One region of the Weissella sp. ESL1177 genome, then DNA from elsewhere that is predicted to be linked to it. Evidence: a T-box and tRNA genes for the amino acid it is inferred to sense, from the RefSeq annotation. Region 1 holds a T-box; the other holds one or more tRNA genes.
The links. A T-box is a leader RNA that pairs with one kind of tRNA and senses whether it is charged. The one in region 1 lies ahead of pheS (phenylalanine--tRNA ligase subunit alpha), so its partner is inferred to be a tRNA-Phe.

Region 1 (7,013 bases):
CCAGCTTCAGCTCGTATGAAACGACTATTTCATACAAATTAATAAAAATAGGAAACGAATTGAAATCGAAAGCTTCAATTCGTTTTTTTGTCACATTATATTACATAATAATTTAATTAAATAAAAATGAAAAAAGTAATTGTTTATAATGCTTTTTTGTTGAAAATACGTCACACAAAAAAATTAGATAATTTTCTGATAATTAAAATACAATATTAGTGCTTGTGTAATTGTATGCAATGTTGTATCCTCCCCTATGTTGAATTTTATATATTTTTTTATTGTGGAGGAAAGAAAAATGTCGATTTTAATCGCTTTAGTGCCTGCTCTGGCCTGGGGGTCAGTCGGTATTGTCACGACTAAAGCTGGTGGAACCGCTGCCCAGGGAATTATGGGAATGACAATTGGTGCGCTAATTTTAGGATTTGGTACACTATTTGCATTTGTTATTCCAAGTGCCGGGGCCGACTATGCTTTTAATGCAAGAATTTGGATTGTTGGTTTCCTATCGGGATTAGTTTGGGCTATTGGTCAAGTTGGTCAATTAATTGGCTTTAAGAAGTTAGGCGTATCAATTGGTAATCCATTGTCAACTTCTGGTCAAATTATTGGTAATGCTTTGATGGCTGCTGCCGTTCTAGGGGAATGGCATACTGGCCGGATGTGGTTCTTTGGGATCTTGTCAATTGCATTGGTAACAGTGGGTGCTTTATTTACAACAGTCAGTGATAAAAATGCGCCAAAAGATCTGAATCCAGAACGTGATTTTAAGGGTGGTATAACAGCAGTCATTATATCAACACTTGGATTCATGGCCTATTTTGTTATTCCTAACTTGTTGAACAAGTGGGGTTACATTTCAAATGCCATTCATAATCAAAACAATGGTTTGGATTATATGACTGCCATTGTGGCACCACAGTCACTTGGACAAATTTTAGGTGCAATCCTAATTGTCATCTTTTTCTTTAAAGAGACTGATGATATGTTTAAGTCAGGTACGTGGCGTCAAGTGATTACTGGTTTGGTTTGGGCACTAGGAAATGTGTTCATGTTTATCTCAACGGGTAATCCTCATGTTGGTCAAGCAACGGCAACAACGTTGTCACAAACTGGTATTATCGTCGGAACGTTTGGTGCCATCTTTATTTTGAAAGAGAAAAAAACAAAACGTCAAATGGGCTTCATCCTTGTGGGTGCCATTATGGTTGTTATTGGAGCTATCTTAATTTCTAAGTTAGCAGAGTTATAATATAAAACAAAATAAATAAGCGTGAGACAAAGGATTGAAACCTGTTGTCTCACGCTTATTTATTTTGTCTTAAATCAAGCAGAAATTTTACGACCATGAATAAAATAGTAAAGCACAATACCAATGAGAGCAATCACGGCCATTATCAAGAACAGATTTTGATAACCAAGCATTGGTTGAATAAAACCAATGATAGAAGGACCAAAACCTAGTGAAAATTCGTAACAAATGAAATAAGTAGCGGTTGTTTGGGTTAAACGATTAGCGGGTACCATTTGGGTTGTTGTTGACTGAACAGCTGATTGAAAATTTCCAAAACCTAAACCGATTAAAACAGCAGCCAATAACATCATCCAACCATTAGTCATTTTGCCTAAAACAAATAGTCCAATGGCTAAAATAATTAAGGCTGGATAAATGACGAAATTTTCATTTTTATGATCCATTAGTCGACCAACGACTGGTCGTGAAATAAGAATGGCAAAAGCATAAACTAGGAAGAAATATGAGGCAAATGTAACCAAATGGAGATCACTAGCATAGAAGTCTAATTCAGATTGTAAGGCAGCGTAGCCAAATGTGACAAATCCCAGTGTTAGTGAAATTCCTAGGACCTTTGGTTCAATTAATGTCCGTAAACTAAAATTCGTTTTTACTGGTGCAGACTTAATGATAACTTTGTTGGCATCAATTAGGAATGAAGCAATTAATGCGATAAGACCAGTGAAAAATTCTAGCCAAAATAAGATGGTATACGAATAATGTTGTTCAATTAATAAAGCAAAAAATGGGCCAAAAGCAGTACCAAGAATAGTTGCTAGTGAAAAGTAAGCTATGCCTTCAGCGCGTCGTTCATGAGGAATAACATTAACAACGGCAGTATTGGTAACTGTACCAGTTAAACCCACGGCTAATCCTTGAATAAAACGAATTAATAGTAGATAAAGTATACCACCATGATATTGGTAAGCTAATAAGATGGGAACCAAAATAACCATACTAATAATGGTCAGTTTTTTTGCACTGAACCTGGCAGTCATCACACCAGCGCTAAAACGAGCAATCATTGTACCAATAATCGTCATACCAGTGATGAGACCAGCCATTGTTGTACTAACATGATATGTATGTACTGCATACGGACCAATAATGACAAAGAGACTATAAAAAGTCATCATACTTAAAATTTGAATAATGAATAATTGAATAAAAGTAGCATTAAAAATGCTAGGGGAATCTTGATTTGACGTCATACGACACCTGTCTTTCTAAAAAAATAACCTAAATAAGTATACACCGCTTGTCAAATTATTCTTTGCGAGTGCAGAAAATAAGGATATAATGTTAGTTATGAAATTTAAAAGTTATTTCGTGCATTTTTTGTAAGTAAAGCATAAAATAAAAGTACGAGAAGAGAAACCAACAAGTTAAGGAGAATATATTATGGCAGTTGTCACTGAGAATACAGCCGATATGACCGAAGTATGTGAAAATAAGTTATGCGATAAGTTTATCGCAACGTTTGATATACTTGGGCGTAAATGGAATGGCATGATTATTGAAACATTACTGATCAATGGCCCAGTTCGTTTTAAGGATCTCGCACAATCTGTTTCAAAATGTTCAGATCGTGTGTTAGTTGAAAGATTGAAGGAACTTGAAGGGGCTGATATTGTTGAGCGTCGTACTTATGATGATTCTTCATTAATTGAATATGCCTTAACCACACGTGGTGAGTCAATGCGTGAGATGATGACAGCGATTCATGAGTGGTCAGACAAATGGCAATGTACCGACAAATAGAAACTTGCTAATTTAAAATAAAATTTGTACAATGGAGCAAGAAACAATGAATGACCTAGTAAGTATCCGCTTAAGTTTAGCGAGCAGGAAGTGGTGAAAGCCTGCCTTTTAGGATATTGAATTTCAGTCAGGAGTTCGTCAATAAAAAGTTGATGCGGTTTATCACCGTTAACAGATAACCGAGGGTAGTCTGTCTAAGACTACTGAATTTTTGGGTGGTACCACGTTAATGAGCGTCCCTTCGATAATGATTATCGAAGGGACTTTTTATTTAAAAAGTTTATTAGTAAAAGGAGAAGAAACATGAGTTTACAAGATGAGCTCACGACATTGCGCGATGAAGCATTAGGTCAGATTAATGCTGCTGCCGATGTTAAGGCATTAAATCAGGTACGAGTACATTGGTTAGGAAAAAAGGGACCATTGACTGAAGTACTTCGTGGCATGAAAGATTTGGCACCAGAAGAACGACCAGTAATCGGTGCATTAGCCAATGATGTCCGTGATACTTTAAATGCTGCCATTAGTGAACGTCAAACACATTTAGAAGCTATTGCTCTTGATGCACAATTGGCTGTAGAGACGATTGATGTCACATTACCTGGTCGTGCAGTTAAGCAAGGACAACCACATGTCTTACAGCAAATTATTGAAAGCTTGGAAGACCAGTTTATTGGGATGGGTTATCAGGTGATTGAAGGACCAGAGGTTGAAGAAGATCAATATAATTTTGAGCGCATGAATTTGCCAAAAGATCATCCAGCACGTGATATGCAAGATACGTTTTATATCACACCCGATATCTTGATGCGCACGCAAACTTCACCAGTGCAAGCGCGCACAATGGAAGCACATGATTTTAGTAAGGGACCATTAAAGATGGTTTCACCAGGCCGTGTTTATCGTCGTGATACTGATGATGCAACGCACTCACATCAATTCCACCAAATGGAAGGACTTGTGATTGATAAGCATATTACGATGGGTGATTTAAAAGGAACTTTATTAGCAGTCGCTCACAATTTATTTGGTGAAGCGCATGATATTCGTTTACGTCCATCGTACTTTCCGTTTACGGAACCATCTGTAGAAGTTGATATTTCATGGAATGCGGTGACACCAGATATGGCACCAGAAGATATTGAATGGATTGAAGTACTGGGTGCTGGTATGGTTCATCCAAATGTTTTGCGTAAGTCTGGTATTGATCCAGACGTTTACGGTGGTTTTGCCTTTGGATTAGGACCTGATCGTTTCGCCATGTTGAAGTATGGCGTTGAAGACATTCGTAATTTCTATTTGAACGATGTTCGTTTCTTAACGCAATTTGATCAGAAAGGATAAAACAAAATGAAAGTTTCAGTAAATTGGTTACGTGATTATTTGCCAATTGCATTACCTGCAGCACAGTTAGCAGAAAAAATTTCGCGTACGGCTGTTGAAGTTGAGGGGCAATATCAACCAAAAGGCAATATGAAGAAAATTGTCATTGCAAAAGTGTTGTCTGTTGTGCCACATCCTGATTCTGATCATATGGTGATTACACAATTAGACGCAGGTGAAGATGAACCAATCCAAGTTGTGACTGGCGCACCAAATGTGGCTGAAGGTCAAACGGTTATTTTGGCAAAACATGGCTCAATTATTGGTGACAACAAAAAAATTCGTAAAGGCAAGTTACGTGGTGAAGTTTCTAATGGTATGTTAGCAGCTTTGCAAGAGCTTGGCTTTGAAGATAAAGTTGCACCAAAAGATTTTGAAGACGGTATTTGGGTATTTAACGACGTTGATGCAGCTGAGTTACAACCGGGTGAAGATGCATTAGCTGTTTTAGGTTTGGATGATGATATTTTAGAAACGGGTATTACACCTAATCGTGCAGATTTGTTCTCAATGAACGGGACTGCTTGGGAAGTTGCAGCTATTCTCTCTGAAGAGCCAACATTACCAACATTTGAGCTACATGAAACGACGGAAGCAACCAGTGACATTATCCAAGTGACGGCACCTGCGGAGTTAGCATCGAAGTATGCTGTACGTGTGGTCAAAAATGTCACGGTGAAAGATTCACCATTGTGGTTGCAACGTCGTTTATGGACAATGGGGATTCGACCTATTTCAAATATTGTCGATATTACAAATTACATGTTATTAATGTATGGTCAGCCAATGCATGCTTTTAACTTGAATGCATTACCACAGCCAGAGGTACATGTTCGTCGTGCTCATGACAGGGAAGTTATCAAAACTTTGGATGGGGTTACCCGCGAAGCTTCTGCTGAAGATATTGTGATTGCTTCAGGAGATGAAGCGTTGATGTTTGCTGGTGTGATGGGTGGTGAATCAACAGAAGTGACTGCTGAAACAACCGATATTGTATTAGAAGGTGCAATCTTTGAGCCAAAGTCAATTCGTCACACGGCTCGTGACCAAAACTTACATTCAGAAGCATCGATGCGTTTTGAACGTGGCGTTAATGTTGAGGATACATTTACAGCACTTGACCATGCAGCTGCTTTGGTAGCTGAATTAGCTGGTGGTCAAGTTACTACGGGACGAGTTGTTGCACAGGACTTTGACTATGAAGCACCTGTTGTTCAGGTAAGTGTGGCACATGTCAATCATGTGCTTGGTACAAACATCACGACAGCAGAGATTGCAGCTATTTTTGATCGTTTATTCTTTGATTACGAAGAAACAGACGGTTTATTTTCAGTAACTATTCCAGCACGTCGTTGGGATATTACGATTCCTGCTGATTTGATTGAAGAAATTGCTCGTCTATATGGTTATGATAATTTACCAGCAACATTACCAGTTGGTGAAATGACACCAGGTAAATTAACAGCTAAGCAACGCCTTGTACGAGCAAGCCGACACGCTTTGGAAGGGCTTGGCTTGAACCAGGCCATTTCATATGTGTTGACAACGCCAGAAAAGGCAAATCGTTTTAAATTACATGATGGCGAACCTGTTCAATTAGACTATCCAATGTCACAAGATCATCAACAAACTCGTAGTAGTTTGTTGACTGGTTTATTAGATGATGTTGCCTATAACGTGGCACGTAAGCAAACCAATGTGGCTTTATATGAGCAAGGACGCGTTTTTGTTTCAGATGGTGATTTAACGAAACAACCACAAGAAGTTGAGCACTTGGCAGGAGTATTAACTGGTAATATTACTGAGCGGACATGGAATCAAAAGGCACAAGTAGCAGATTTCTATGCGTTAAAAGGTATCGTGGAACAATTGTTGGTTAATTATGATTTTGTAGAGCCTGTACATTTTGTAGCGAATACAATACGTGACGATATGCACCCAGGTCAGACAGCAGATGTTTATGTTGGCAACACCTTTATTGGTTTTGTTGGTCAAATTCATCCATTAATTGCAAAAGAATATCGGATTAATCAGACATTTGGATTTGAATTAGATTTAGACGCAATGATCGCTTTGCCAAAGCATCAGGGACGTTACGAAGCCATTTCACGTTATCCAGCAGTCTCACGTGATTTAGCAATCTTAGTCAATCGTGATGTTGCTGCATCAAGCATTGAAGAGGCTATCCAACAAGCAGGTGGTAAATATCTGCATGATATTGTTATCTTTGATGTTTATACAGGTGACAATGTTCCAAATGATATGAAATCAGTGGCATTTGGGTTGACTTTTATAAACCCTGAACAAACGATGTTAGATGATGAAACAAATCAACTTGTTGATCATATTGCTGGTGCATTAGCAGAGCAATTTGGTGCAGAAATTCGTTAAGATTAATTAAAAAAACGATTAAATAGTCGTTATTACTGATATACTCAAAGTAATAGCGACTATTTTCGTTATGGATTAAAGATAAGTCTAGGAGAAATAAGTATGAAAAACGGTCATAGCGTAAGAAGGAAAAGGCGCAACCGGCGAGGAAAAGGGCGGTTATTAGTGATCGTTATTATTTTGA
Region 2 (7,013 bases), 640 kb from region 1:
ACGCTTAGCACCGGCTGCTTTTAGCGCTTTGGCTAAACTGGTTGTTGATTGGCCATTCCCATAAATATCAGCCGTATCAAAGAAATTGATACCCTTTGACAAGACCGTCTCAACGACTTCTTGTGCTTCGGCTGCTGACTTGTCCCCCATTCGCATTGCTCCCAACGCAATTGTTGGGACCATTAAGCCAGAACCGCCTAAGTTGATTTGTGACATCTTATGAATACCTCCCTTTTCAAAGTATATTTTACACTGATTTATGATACAAAACCAATCAAACACTATGCAAAAAACTGAGAATCGACTAATCGATCCTCAGTTCAAATGTATTAATGTTTACTTCAAGAAATCAGCATCCTTGAATGCGGGGTTGGGATACTTGTAAAAGCCCTCACCAGCGGCTGCTCCAGTTTTTCCTTCATCAATCATTGTCTTCAACTTTTTAGCAATCGCAGCAGCTTCCTCATCTGAATCTGCTTTAGCAAGTGATAGATTATATGGTGTGTTCAAACCAACAACATCCAAAATAGCAAATGGTCCTTGTGGTGCACCAGTTGCAATCATCCATGACTTATCAATAGTTTCTGGATCAGCAACACCTTTAATCCAAAGTCCTTCGGCAGCATCAAGCAATGGTACTAATAATGAATTCAAAATGTAACCATGTTGCTCTTTGTTCAAACGGAATGGAACCATACGAATGTCTCGTGCAAATGCAACCAGTTCGTCAATGTACTTGTCATCCGTACCGGCATGTCCCATAATTTCAGCATTATTATTCTTCCAAATCTGGTTAGCAAAATGAATCGCTAAGAACTTTTCTGGTCGATCAACATATTCTGCAAACTGTGATGGCACAAATGTTGATGAATTTGTTGCAAAAATGGTCTTAGCTGGTGCAACTTCAGATAACTCTTTATAATAACTTGACTTAATTTTTACACTTTCAGGAATTGCTTCAATCACTAAATCAGCATCAGCAACAGCTTCTGCTAAACTGGTAGAAAATGACATATTATCAATAACTGATGATGCTTTATCACCATCATCATAAAAATCTTCATATTCAGGTACATAACTAGCTAATAATGTCTTAGCATGTGCTAAAGCATCATCGTTAATATCATATAGTGTGACATTAAATCCTGTAAATGCTGTTTGAAAAGCAATTTGGCTACCTAATACACCACCGCCAGCAACTGTAACATTCTTGATCGACATTCAAAATCCTCCTAAGTCATCCTTATAAAAACATACAATTTATAAACTTACAATATATTATTTATAACATCGTTATTATTTATCAGCTACTTTTAACGAACCTTAAACAAAGACTACTTTTTTAAATATTGAAAACCACGGGCTAAATCAGTTAATAAATCACGCTTATCTTCAACACCAATTGACAAACGAATTAATTCATCTTGGATACCATTTTTTAATCGTGTCTCGCGTGGAATTGCACCATGTGTCATTATTGCTGGTATTTCAATCAAGCTTTCTAAAGCACCAAGACTTTCAGCTAGAGTAATGACCCGTAATTGTTCAACAAAGATTTGTGGATCTAAACCTGATTGTAACTCAAATGAAATCATCGCACCAAAACCATGCATTTGTTTTTTAGCTATCTCGTAATCAGGATTTTCAGGATTACCAGGATAGTATATTTTGCTGACCAGAGGTTGTTGCTTTAAATATTCAAATATCACTTGTGCATTATCTAAATGAGCCCGCATACGAAGTGATAATGTCTTCATACCACGTTGTAATAACCAACTTTCTTGTGGTGCCAAAATATTTCCCATCGCATTTTGCAGGTAACCAATTTGCTCTCCTAATGTAGGATCTTTCGTTGCCACCAAACCAGCAACCACGTCACTATGCCCACCTAAATACTTCGTTGCACTATGCAAAACAATATCAATACCAAGCTCAAGCGGTCGTTGTATATAGGGCGATGCAAATGTGTTATCAATAATACTAATAATATGATGACGTTGTGCAATATTCGCAATCGCTGCAATATCTGTTACTCGTAATAGTGGATTTGTTGGCGTTTCCAAATAAATGGCTTTGGTTTGTGGCGTAATTGCCTGTTCAACTGCCACTAAATCACGTGTATCGACAATTGTAAAAGTCATCCCAAAACGTTTTAGCACTGTATCGATTAAACGAAATGTTCCCCCATAGACATCGTCCCCAATGATGAAATGATCACCATGTGAAAATAATGAAAAAACAGTATCAATTGCTGCTGACCCCGAAGCAAATGCAAAACCCGCCACGCCACCTTCAAGATCTGCAATTAGTTTCTCAACTGCTTCACGTGTCGGATTCCCTGACCGTGAATATTCATATTTATTTTGACCAATTTTCTTTTGATGAAAGGTCGATGCCATATATATCGGTATCGACGTTGCTCCCGTAAATTCGTCTTCGCTAATCCCACCATGAATTAATTTTGTATCAAATTCCATTACTTAATCTCCCGTATTATTACTCTGTTCTAAAGTTTCATTTTTTCTAATAAAAAAGAGCACAAATTCTGATCATCATCAGAGAATTTGCGCTCTTCGTTCAATGTTAATCCTGCTACCATTGAACAATTTTTAAGGGTATAATGCCTCAAAAATGCCACTCTTAACAGGCCGAACATCGCAAAAAGCGCTGTGTTCGACAAAAACATCCCATTAAGCGAAACGTCGTTTGATTCATACTACCCCTCCACGAATTTGATTGACATTAGTGTACCTATTTTACGTTTATTTTGTCAACTACTTATGATAAATAACCAAATAAAAAATCGTGAAATCAGCATGATTTCACGATTATCCTCAACCATTAAAATAATGGCGCTAAGGTATCAATAATTAATTTAATATTCAATATCGTTAACAAAATAGCCACAATATAACCTGTCCACTTTGCCCAGACATTGTTTTTAAATTCTCCCATATACTTCTCTGATGAAGTAAAATATATTAATGGAAACATTGAGAATGGTAAGGCAACCGATAGAAAGACTTGTGAGTAAACTAGTAGTTCATCCAAAGCACCTTCTGTTGCACCAAAAATAATAGTAAATATGATAATTGGTACTAGTGCCAAACCACGGGTTACCAAACGTTGTAGCCACATTGGCATGCGTAAAGTCGTATAGCCTTCCATGATAATTTGTGCTGTTAACGTTCCTGTGATCGTTGAATTTTGTCCAGATGCTAATAAGGCGATCGCAAACAACATACTTAAGAATGGACTTGCAATTGCACCAACAATTTGACGGTTATTAAGCGCATTGAACAAATCACCAAACGCTTCTAAATCAGAACCATGGCCAAAGAACAAGGCAGCACCAACAATCAACAACAAAGCATTAACAATAAAAGCACCTGTTAATTGAATGTTAGAATCCCAAGCTGTAAACTTCAAAGCTTCTTTGATGCTTTTTTTATCACGCTTAACTTTACGCGTCTGCGAAATTGATGAATGTAAATAAAGGTTGTGAGGCATAACCGTTGCACCAACAATTCCTAACGCTAACATCAATTGACTATGATGGATAATTTCTTTATGCGGTATTAGATTAACTGCCGCTGCTCCCATATCTGGTTTTGCTAAAATAGCCATGTATAAGAAGATGCCCAAAATAACCAAAATCAAAGTCGCAACAATCGCCTCGATCTTACGAAATCCTAATTTCATTAACAATAATAGTAACAAAACATCAGCAGCTGTGATCAAAACTCCCCATAATAATGGTAATCCAAATAGTAGATGCAGGGCGATAGCTGCCCCAATAACTTCAGCCATATCAGTTGCCATAATGGCCAACTCAGTCATGATCCATAGTAGCCAACCAATTGTTTTACTCGTACTGTCACGAGTCATTTGAGCCAAATCTTTTTGTGCGACAATTCCCAGTTTAGCGGCCATGTATTGTAACAACATCGCAATTAAACTCGAAATTAGAACAACTGACAATAACAAGTAGTGGTAACGTGCACCACCGACAATAGATGTAATCCAATTACCCGGATCCATGTATCCTACAGCAACCAGTGCCCCCGGTCCACTCCATGCCATTAATTTCCGGAAAAAGCTGCCTGTGCTCGGTACAGCAACTGAACCATTAATTTCAGCAAGACTTTGCTCTTCAGGTTCTTGTGCTGTTAGTTTCTCTGCCATTGATCGCTCTCCTATCTTACTCTCTAATACCTTCCTTTTATAGTATCTAACAAAGCATTAAAAATTCAAACCATTATGTACTATATAAATAAAAGTAAGGGATTTCAAAGAATATTCTTAACCAAAACGCAATAAATGTTACCCAATAATTCCTAAAAAAAAGTTCTATAAATCCTGTATTTTTGGATTTATAGAACTCTACGCATGCCGTCGATGGGGGTCGAACCCATACTCTCTTGCGAGAACTGGATTTTGAGTCCAGCGCGTCTGCCAATTCCGCCACAACGGCATATAATAATTAAATATATACAACAAAACGATGTCATCGAATGCCGTCGATGGGGGTCGAACCCATACTCCCTTGCGGGAACTGGATTTTGAGTCCAGCGCGTCTGCCAATTCCGCCACAACGGCATATTTAATTATTATGTTATAAAAACGAAGTCATTAAGACTTCAAGGGCGGTAGATGGGGATCGAACCCACGCGTGCCGGAACCACAAACCGGTGTGTTAACCACTTCACCACTACCGCCATCATCAGATAAACAGGGGTAGAGGGAGTCGAACCCCCACCGGCGGTTTTGGAGACCGTTGTTCTACCATTAAACTATACCCCTATTTGAGATGGTCCTATTGATAATACTTTGTATCATCAAATGGCGCGGGGCGGAATCGAACCGTCGACACTACGAGCTTCAATCGTATGCTCTACCAACTGAGCTACCGCGCCATTATAAACGGTCACAACGGGATTCGAACCCGTGATCTTTCGCGTGACAGGCGAACGTCATAACCAACTAGACCATGCGACCAATGGACGTTACAGGGTTCGAACCTGTGACCCCCTGCTTGTAAGGCAGGTGCTCTCCCAGCTGAGCTAAACGTCCATTTTTTATTGTTACAAACTCAACAACAAAAATTATTATACCGATATTTTGCAACCTTTGCAACCCTAAACACAGGTATATTTAAATTAATATATGAATTAGTATATTTTTTCATAAAAACACTATGTCAACATCACATTTATTATACAAGGCCTCTGATTTTTGTTTTATCCTTACCAATATAAAAACTTACATTAAGAATCGCGAATTTATTATCATGCTATTTTGATTAAGTCATAATAAATGAATTAGGTAATTGCAACTTTGCGATATTTCCCCTATAATATGTAATCGTGGTGGTAACGTGTACGTGTACGTGTACATTTCATAAACTATTCATTAATCTTGGTAGTGTAGCCAAGTGGTAAGGCAACGGTCTGCAAAACCGTCATCACGGGTTCGATTCCCGCCACTACCTTCTAAAAAAAGAATGTTCCAAAAGGTTTCAATCGTTTGGAACACGTTTAAAAAGAGAGTGCAACAAAAGACGCTCTAAAGCCGATTGTAACGATAATTAGGTGATTTTGGGTCCGTAGTATAACGAAGGACCGGAATTGCCTAATTGTTGTTACAGCAAGGCTTTAGTCTTTTGGAACACGTTTAAAAGCGCCAATCTACCAGTTGATAGATTGACGCCTTTTTCAGTTGGTCATAACAACTTATGTCCCAAACCTTTTTTGTTTTATGATTCACTCAATGCTTGTTCCCAAATAGCAACGGCTTTACCATCAGAAAAATTCTTCGCTGATTCATACGCTGACTGTGACATCTTAGTCCATAATTCATTATCACGTAGTAGTTGGCTAGCTTGTTTTGCCATTGCTACATTTGAACCATCTGGCACGATGTAACCATTCACACCGTCAGTAATTAATGCATGAGCACCATATGGCACATCATAACTAATACTTGGCACACCGTGACTCATTGCTTCAACAAGATTCATCCCCAATCCTTCACCAACTGACGGTTGCAAAATAATCTGTGCTTGTTGATAAGCATCTTGTAAGGCTTGACCAGTCACATAGCCACCAAAAGTCACATGATCAACAACATTCAACTTTGCTGCTAAATCCTGTAACTCCTGCATGATTTCTTGCGATGCAGCATAGCCATAATAAACTAATGTTGCATCTGGTACATCATTCACGACTCGTGCCAGTACACGCATAGCCTGATCAGGTCGCTTTTCAGGTGATAAACGACCAACATAAATAAGTTGATGCTGTTGTCGTTTTCCTAATGGTATTTGTGGCTGCTGAAGCGCATCTTCACTTATGGTCAAATCAGGTGCAACTCGGATCGTTAATTGTGGATAACGTGTTTGTAAATCACGTTGTTGTGTTGCCGTTGGTACAAGAATGGCCGTAAATGCTTGTCCATAACGCTCCAATACGTTGGTATAAGCTGGATATAGCTTCCCTCGTACTGGATGTTTTGTATCGCTTGTGTGCACATCATGTAGATAAGCAAATTTACTGGTTGCCCCTTGTACCCCTGCAACAACATGATCTAAACTACGTCGATCAGAAATTAACGTTGCAGCTGGTTGTTGACGTGTGATTTCATTTAAAAAGAACAAAAATAATTGTTCTTCGGTATTAAACCGATAATCATGACCAAGATAGTTGCGTAACTTATACATACTAGGCAAGAGTTGACCATTAATATTCATTTGAGTCATTTCAAGAACGGTTTCACCTGCTAAGTTCAAAAACTTACGTACAGCCAATTGACCATCTGGATGGAAGTAATCAACTGATGACTTGAAACCGCGCCAGTCAAAGTTTTCACGAACGGTTAGATTATCAGCCCGATCATAATACATGATATCATTAACTAATCCTACTGTTGCCGGCATGACATTAATACGTGCAACCACACGTCCAGCATCCTCTAACGTTGAATAATTTGGCCCATGACTAACAATATGATATTGA

Region 2: it has a tRNA-Phe gene. The T-box ahead of pheS (phenylalanine--tRNA ligase subunit alpha) is inferred to sense a tRNA for this amino acid. The anticodon was not compared.

What each region holds. Positions count from the first base shown of each region.
Region 1 covers NZ_CM176591.1:1,305,911-1,312,923, reverse strand. Annotated here, with positions in the region: gene AC3B5D_RS06375 (HD domain-containing protein) at 1-42, shown strand, start outside; gene AC3B5D_RS06370 (GRP family sugar transporter) at 299-1,252, shown strand; gene AC3B5D_RS06365 (MFS transporter) at 1,327-2,505, opposite strand; gene AC3B5D_RS06360 (winged helix-turn-helix transcriptional regulator) at 2,696-3,055, shown strand; T-box leader at 3,093-3,299, shown strand; gene pheS (phenylalanine--tRNA ligase subunit alpha) at 3,359-4,399, shown strand; gene pheT (phenylalanine--tRNA ligase subunit beta) at 4,406-6,829, shown strand; gene mltG (endolytic transglycosylase MltG) at 6,932-7,013, shown strand, end outside.
Region 2 covers NZ_CM176591.1:1,943,263-1,950,275, reverse strand. Annotated here, with positions in the region: gene AC3B5D_RS09425 (aldo/keto reductase) at 1-216, opposite strand, end outside; gene AC3B5D_RS09420 (3-hydroxyacyl-CoA dehydrogenase) at 337-1,221, opposite strand; gene AC3B5D_RS09415 (trans-sulfuration enzyme family protein) at 1,335-2,477, opposite strand; gene AC3B5D_RS09410 (Nramp family divalent metal transporter) at 2,842-4,185, opposite strand; tRNA gene AC3B5D_RS09405 (tRNA-Leu) at 4,391-4,474, opposite strand; tRNA gene AC3B5D_RS09400 (tRNA-Leu) at 4,516-4,599, opposite strand; tRNA gene AC3B5D_RS09395 (tRNA-His) at 4,646-4,718, opposite strand; tRNA gene AC3B5D_RS09390 (tRNA-Trp) at 4,733-4,803, opposite strand; tRNA gene AC3B5D_RS09385 (tRNA-Phe) at 4,844-4,916, opposite strand; tRNA gene AC3B5D_RS09380 (tRNA-Asp) at 4,925-4,998, opposite strand; tRNA gene AC3B5D_RS09375 (tRNA-Val) at 5,001-5,073, opposite strand; tRNA gene AC3B5D_RS09370 (tRNA-Cys) at 5,421-5,491, shown strand; gene AC3B5D_RS09365 (glycosyltransferase) at 5,756-7,013, opposite strand, start outside.